One region of the Blautia sp. JLR.GB0024 genome, then DNA from elsewhere that is predicted to be linked to it. Evidence: riboswitches for the same ligand, from Rfam matches in the RefSeq annotation. Region 1 holds a riboswitch; each other region holds the start of a gene.

What was found. Region 1 has a riboswitch for ZMP and ZTP ahead of V8Q34_RS13075 (IMP cyclohydrolase). Riboswitches for the same ligand answer to the same signal wherever they lie in the genome.
Region 2: another riboswitch for ZMP and ZTP. It lies ahead of V8Q34_RS07785 (formate--tetrahydrofolate ligase); the one in region 1 lies ahead of V8Q34_RS13075 (IMP cyclohydrolase).
Region 3: another riboswitch for ZMP and ZTP. It lies ahead of pflB (formate C-acetyltransferase); the one in region 1 lies ahead of V8Q34_RS13075 (IMP cyclohydrolase).

Annotation. Positions count from the first base shown of each region.
Region 1 covers NZ_JBANBF010000004.1:468,546-470,813, forward strand. Annotated here, with positions in the region: gene V8Q34_RS13065 (hypothetical protein) at 1-328, opposite strand, end outside; gene V8Q34_RS13070 (hypothetical protein) at 336-506, opposite strand; ZMP/ZTP riboswitch at 904-982, shown strand; gene V8Q34_RS13075 (IMP cyclohydrolase) at 1,074-1,787, shown strand; gene V8Q34_RS13080 (phosphoribosylaminoimidazolecarboxamide formyltransferase) at 1,815-2,268, shown strand, end outside.
Region 2 covers NZ_JBANBF010000002.1:839,283-841,550, forward strand. Annotated here, with positions in the region: gene V8Q34_RS07780 (carbohydrate kinase family protein) at 47-1,015, shown strand; ZMP/ZTP riboswitch at 1,108-1,194, shown strand; gene V8Q34_RS07785 (formate--tetrahydrofolate ligase) at 1,307-2,268, shown strand, end outside.
Region 3 covers NZ_JBANBF010000001.1:323,694-325,961, forward strand. Annotated here, with positions in the region: gene thiD (bifunctional hydroxymethylpyrimidine kinase/phosphomethylpyrimidine kinase) at 1-763, shown strand, start outside; ZMP/ZTP riboswitch at 855-934, shown strand; gene pflB (formate C-acetyltransferase) at 1,027-2,268, shown strand, end outside.

The DNA.
Region 1 (2,268 bases):
TAATTACTTTTCGTAATTGTTCAGATACGCTGCCCAGGGAAAGCAGCAGTTCCAAAACGGCATCAGCTTTTCCTTCTGTCCTTTTTGCCTCCATCTCGTCTTTCATCAATTCTTCCAGTGCTTCACACATTGTTTTCACCTCCTTGAATTTTTCCTGATTGGCACGGACAATTAAATTCATTACCGATTTATACAGGATATTTCCTTTATGCTTTCCGTATTGCTCAAGTAAATGCTTTACGGTTTCGATTTCTTCCAGTTCATCAGTCAGGCTTTTCAGCCACAGGTTCTGGGTTTCTGACAGTTCTTTTGTCAAGATGAGCTGCATGGGTATTTTATCGCCCCTTTTCCTTTTTGATGATCAATACATCAATTTCCTTTGGCTTGGTTCCAAGCTGATGTTCATTCTCAAAAAGCAGAGTATTCGCTTCAGTCTCCAGTTCAATTTGTATCCCGGCATAAAAGGCCGGATGCCACTGCAGTACATGTGGTCTCTGTTCTTCCATGTAAAACCTCCTTTTTATTTAATTGTCACTTGCAGGAGGTTTTACACTCTTCCGAAAACCCCTGCTGATAAAGGTGATAAAAGCACGAATTTTCCGAAGGGACAGGCCGGATGGCAGTGGCCTGCTGTTATGAAATGTTCTAAGATATTCTGAATCCTGGGATGGATCCAAAATTAGATATATTTTTAGAAAATATGCTTTTTTCTATTTTAACACACTATCTGTCCTGCCGCAATAAAATTATAGTCCTATAAATCATTCTGTCCGGGGAGAGTTTATTCCCCGGGCTGATCATGGGAAGGAGCGGCTGCAGGATACGGATAACATGGGAGTGAAAGGTTTTTGATAAAAATTGTCAAAAAGCGTTGACAAGGGGAGAATTCCGTGATAATGTTTAAATTGCTTATATGACTGACGGAAGTGGAATGAACCACAGGGAGTATAAGTGTTGGAAGCCGACCGTCTGGGCAAGTATGTTCAGAGTGTGGGCTTTTTTTGTTGTTATGAAAAGTTGTCGGTTGGTCGGCAGCAGTTTATTATGGTCAAAATGAGAAGGAGAAGGAATTCATGAAAATGTTATCACTTGAAAATGAATTGAGAGAAAATGCGTACCCGGGCAGGGGAATTGTTATTGGTAAGTCTGAGGATGGAACAAAGGCAGTTACTGCATATTTTATCATGGGCAGAAGTGAGAACAGCAGAAACCGTGTGTTCGTTGAAGAGGGAGAGGGTATCCGCACCCAGGCATTTGACCCGTCTAAGCTGACTGATCCCAGCCTGATTATATATGCACCGGTACGTGTGATCGGAAATAAGACGATCGTCACCAACGGTGACCAGACAGACACTGTCTATGAAGGTATGGAAAAGGGAATCTCCTTTGAGCAGTCCCTGAGAACTCGTGAATTTGAGCCGGACGGCCCTAATTATACACCGAGAATCTCCGGTATCATGCAGGTGGAGAACGGCACATACCACTATGCCATGTCTATTTTAAAGAGCAATAACGGCAATCCTGAGAGCTGCTGCCGTTATACATTTACCTATGAAAACCCGGTTAACGGAGAGGGACATTTCATTCATACTTATATGCATGACGGCAATCCGCTGCCGAGTTTTGAGGGAGAACCGAAGCTGGTGGGAGTTCCCAATGATATCGATGCATTCACAAAAGATGTGTGGGAGAGCCTGAATGAGGACAATAAAGTATCTCTGTTTGTACGTTATATAGATATCGCAACCGGTGAGTATGAAACCAGGATCGTGAATAAAAATAAATAATAGAAAAGCATAAAGGAGAATCGGAATATGAAAGAATTAGCGTTAAAGTACGGATGTAATCCGAACCAGAAACCTTCCAGAATCTATGTGGCTGACGGCAGCGAGCTTCCTATCGAAGTTTTAAGCGGCAAGCCGGGATATATTAATTTCCTGGATGCTTTTAATGGCTGGCAGTTGGTGAAAGAGCTGAAAAAAGCCACAGGGCTTCCGGCAGCAACTTCCTTTAAACATGTGTCTCCGGCAGGCGCGGCAGTGGGACTTCCTATGACAGATGTGCTGAAAAAAATCTACTGGGTAGACGATATGGGCGAGTTATCACCGCTGGCATGTGCCTATGCGAGAGCAAGGGGCGCTGACAGAATGTCCTCCTTCGGAGATTTTATCTCCCTGTCTGATGTGTGTGATAAAGACACAGCAATGCTGATCAAGAGAGAGGTTTCCGACGGTGTTATCGCTCCCGGATATACCGATGAGGCACTGG
Region 2 (2,268 bases), on a different contig from region 1:
AACGAATATAATTCACAGTAGAATAAAACGGACAAGGAGAACATATATGAACAAGAATTTTGACGTTATCGCGCTTGGTGAGCTTTTGATCGACTTTACGGAAAACGGAGTGAGCGGACAGGGCAACCCCATTTTTGAGGCAAATCCCGGCGGAGCGCCGTGTAATGTGCTGGCTATGCTCAATAATCTTGGAAAAAAGACATCTTTTCTGGGAGTTGTGGGTAAAGACCAGTTCGGTACATCCCTGAGAAATACGCTGAACAGCCTGGGAATCGATACCAGTCATTTGTATGAGGATCAGGAAGTCCACACAACACTGGCGTTTGTCCATACTTTTGAGGATGGAGACAGGGACTTTGCGTTTTACAGAAATCCCGGTGCGGACATGATGCTGAGCGTTGACCAGATAGACGAAGAATACATAAAATCAGCCAGAGCCTTTCATTTCGGCACCCTGTCCATGACCCATGAGGGTGTGCGCCGGGCGACTGCAAAGGCTATTGATATTGCTAGAGAAGCGGGACTTCTCATCTCTTTTGACCCGAACCTGCGCCCTCCGCTGTGGAGCAGCATGGAGCTTGCAAAAGAACAGATCGCATACGGTCTTTCAAAATGTGACCTCCTGAAGATTTCCGAGGAAGAGCTGGAATTCATGACCGGGACGAAAGATGTGAAGGAAGGCGCCCATATGCTGCTGTCCCGGTATCCGAATCTGAAGCTGATGAACGTGACCATGGGAAAAGAGGGAAGCACAGCGTTCCATGAGGGCAGGGAAGTATTCCACGCACCGTTCCTGCAGGAGAATACTATTGAGACAACAGGAGCAGGCGATACCTTCGGTGCATGCGCACTGAATTATGTGCTGGAGCACGGAATTGAGGGTCTTACAGAGGACCAGCTCTATGAAATGCTGGAATTCTCCAACGGAGCTTCCTCTCTTATCACTACAAAGAAAGGGGCACTCCGTGTTATGCCCAAAAAAGAAGAAGTATTAACGTTTATCGCCGGAAAATAGAGTAAAATTGTCGAAATGTTGTTGTGAATTTTTAATATAATACAGCATTGACAGTAATCGGAAATTGTGATAAATTATAGACATAACAAAATAATAGTTTTGATTTCTGACGGATTACAATGTGGAGCACCACAGTGAAATCAAAATGTAAGTGAGAGCCGACCGTCTGGGCAACGTTTGTAATTGTGTAATTGACAAATGTTGCCCTTTTTTTTCAAAAGCATTCATATGCAGACAGCGGCGGAATCATGCAGAAAACAAGACTATTGCCATGAAAAGGAGGGTATTAACATGGGATTCAAAACAGACATCGAAATCGCACAGGAGTGCACAATGGAGCCAATTACCAAGATTGCAGAAAAAGCAGGTATTGATGATAAATATCTGGAGCAGTACGGTAAGTACAAAGCTAAAATTGACTACAATCTGTTAAAAGAATCTGATAAACCGAACGGAAAACTGGTTCTGGTTACAGCTATCAACCCGACACCTGCCGGAGAAGGAAAGACAACCACAACCGTAGGTCTGGCTGATGGCCTTCAGAAATTAGGTAAAAATGTAATGGTAGCGCTCCGTGAGCCATCCCTGGGACCGGTATTCGGTGTAAAGGGCGGTGCTGCAGGCGGCGGTTATGCACAGGTAGTTCCAATGGAAGATATCAACCTGCATTTTACAGGTGACTTCCACGCAATCGGTGCGGCAAACAATCTGCTGGCAGCAATGCTGGATAATCATATTTATCAGGGCAACGACCTGAACATTGACCCAAGAAAGATTACCTGGAGAAGATGTGTTGACATGAATGACCGCCAGCTTCGTTTCGTAGTTGATGGTCTGGGCGGAAAGACAAACGGCTGTCCGAGAGAAGACGGATACGATATCACAGTTGCTTCCGAGATCATGGCTGTTCTGTGTCTGGCAAAAGACATTACAGACCTGAAGGAAAGACTGGGAAGAATCATCGTTGGTTATACATATGGTAAGGTTTCCGAGCAGAAACCTGTTACAGCTCATGACTTACATGCAGAAGGTGCTATGTGCGCACTGCTGAAAGACGCTCTGAAACCGAACCTGGTTCAGACTCTGGAGCATGTACCAGCAATCGTTCACGGCGGACCATTCGCTAATATCGCTCACGGATGTAACTCTGTGATCGCTACCAAGATGGCACTGAAATTAGGCGATTATGCTATCACAGAAGCAGGATTCGGTGCTGACTTAGGCGCAGAGAAATTCCTGGATATCAAATGCCG
Region 3 (2,268 bases), on a different contig from region 1:
CGGGATACAGGCGGATATTAAGACAATAACCGTTCATAAAATGTACGCCATGAGTGTGATCACAGCTCTCACGGCACAGAATACAACAGGCGTATACGGCATCCGGGAAACAGATGCGGAGTTTGTGGCAAAACAGATGGACTGTGTTTTTACGGATATTCGTCCGGATGCAGTAAAAATCGGTATGATACCCAATGAAAAGATTATCCGTGTGATTGCAGAAAAGCTGAAAACATACCAGGTACAGGATGTAGTTTTAGACCCGGTCATGATTTCCACAAGCGGCAGCAGACTCATGTCCAAAGATGCGCAGGAAGCTCTGAAAGAAGAGCTTTTTCCTCTGGCAGCAGTGGTGACACCAAATCTTATGGAGGCGGAGGCACTCTGCGGATTTTCTGTCAGTACACCGTGTGAGATGGAGCGGGCAGCAGAAAAAATAGCGTGTTACGGTTCCGGCGCTGTCCTTTTAAAAGGCGGACATCTGGCAGATGGAGCTGATGACCTGCTGTATGAGAAAGGAAAATACATCTGGTTCTCTTCAAAGAGGATAGAAAATCCAAATACACACGGAACAGGATGTACACTTTCCTCGGCTATTGCCTGCAATCTTGCCGCCGGATACGCCCTGGAAAGAGCAATTAAGAACGCAAAAAATTATCTGACCGGTGCGCTGCAGGATGGACTTAATCTGGGTGCGGGCAGTGGTCCTTTGAACCACATGTACAGATTACCGCCTTTTGCAAATGGCTATCCATTCCGGTAATAAGTAATCTTTTCTGCAGCAATGTATACTAAAAAGAACATAAAAGTTCCATTCCTTTTATTGACAATTCTTAAAAAAATGCTTTATACTACAAGTGTTATATGACTGGCGGAAGTGGAATGAACCACAGGGAGTATAACGTTGATTTAGCCGACCGTCTGGGCAGAAGCTGTCTGGATAGGACCGGCTTTTTTTAATGAGTCCGGTCACATTACAGTACAGTTTCCGACACAATTATTGTCTTAGAAGGAGGACTTGCAAAGATGAATAACTTCAAACAATGGGATGGATTTAAAGGTAGAATCTGGAAGGAAGAAGTCAACACACGTGACTTTATCCAGCACAACTACGCGCCGTATGAAGGAAACCAGGACTTCCTGGAAGGACCCACAGAAGCCACGGAAAAACTCTGGTCTGCACTTTCAAAACTGCAGAAAGAGGAGCGTGCAAAAGGCGGCGTTCTGGATATGGATACGGAAATCGTATCCTCACTGACTTCCCATGGGCCGGGCTATATCAGTGAAGAATTAAAAGACCTGGAAAAGGTAGTGGGGCTGCAGACCGACAAACCGCTGAAAAGGGCATTTATGCCTTACGGTGGTATCAAAATGGCGGAAGATTCCTGCACATCCAATGGCTACACACCGGCTCCGGAACTTCATAAAATCTTTACAGAATATCACAAAACGCATAATCAGGGTGTTTTCGATGCGTACACACCGGAGATGAAAAAAGCCCGTCATAACAAGATTATCACAGGACTTCCGGATACCTACGGCCGCGGCCGTATTGTAGGTGACTACAGAAGAGTGGCACTTTACGGTATTGATTTCCTGATGGAAAAGAAAAAAGAAGATTACGATAACTGCGGCTGCGGTATCATGACAGATGAGATCATCCGTCAGAGAGAGGAAATCACCATGCAGTACCGCGCTCTGGCCGATATGAAGAAAATGGCTCAAAGCTATGGATACGATATCTCCAAACCGGCCGAGAATGCCAAAGAAGCAGTCCAGTGGCTGTATTTCGGCTATCTGGCAGCCATCAAGACACAGAACGGCGCTGCCATGAGCGTGGGCCGTGTGGGAACCTTCCTGGATATCTATATTCAGAGGGATTTGGAAAATGGCATGCTGACAGAGAAAGAGGCACAGGAACTGGTTGACCATTTTATCATGAAACTGAGAATGGTTAAATTTGCCCGCGTTCCTTCTTACAACCAGCTCTTCTCCGGCGACCCGGTCTGGGCTACCGTGGAGGTGGCAGGTATGGGACAGGACGGCCGTTCCATGGTGACAAAGACGGACTACAGAATCCTTCACACACTGGAGAATATGGGACCTGCGCCGGAACCGAACCTGACGGTCCTCTACTCATCCAGGCTGCCTGAAAACTTCAAGAAATATGCTGCTTATATCTCTGTGGAGACCAGTTCCATCCAGTATGAGAATGATGATGTGATGCGCCCTGTATGGGGAGATGATTACTCCATCTGCTGCTGTGTA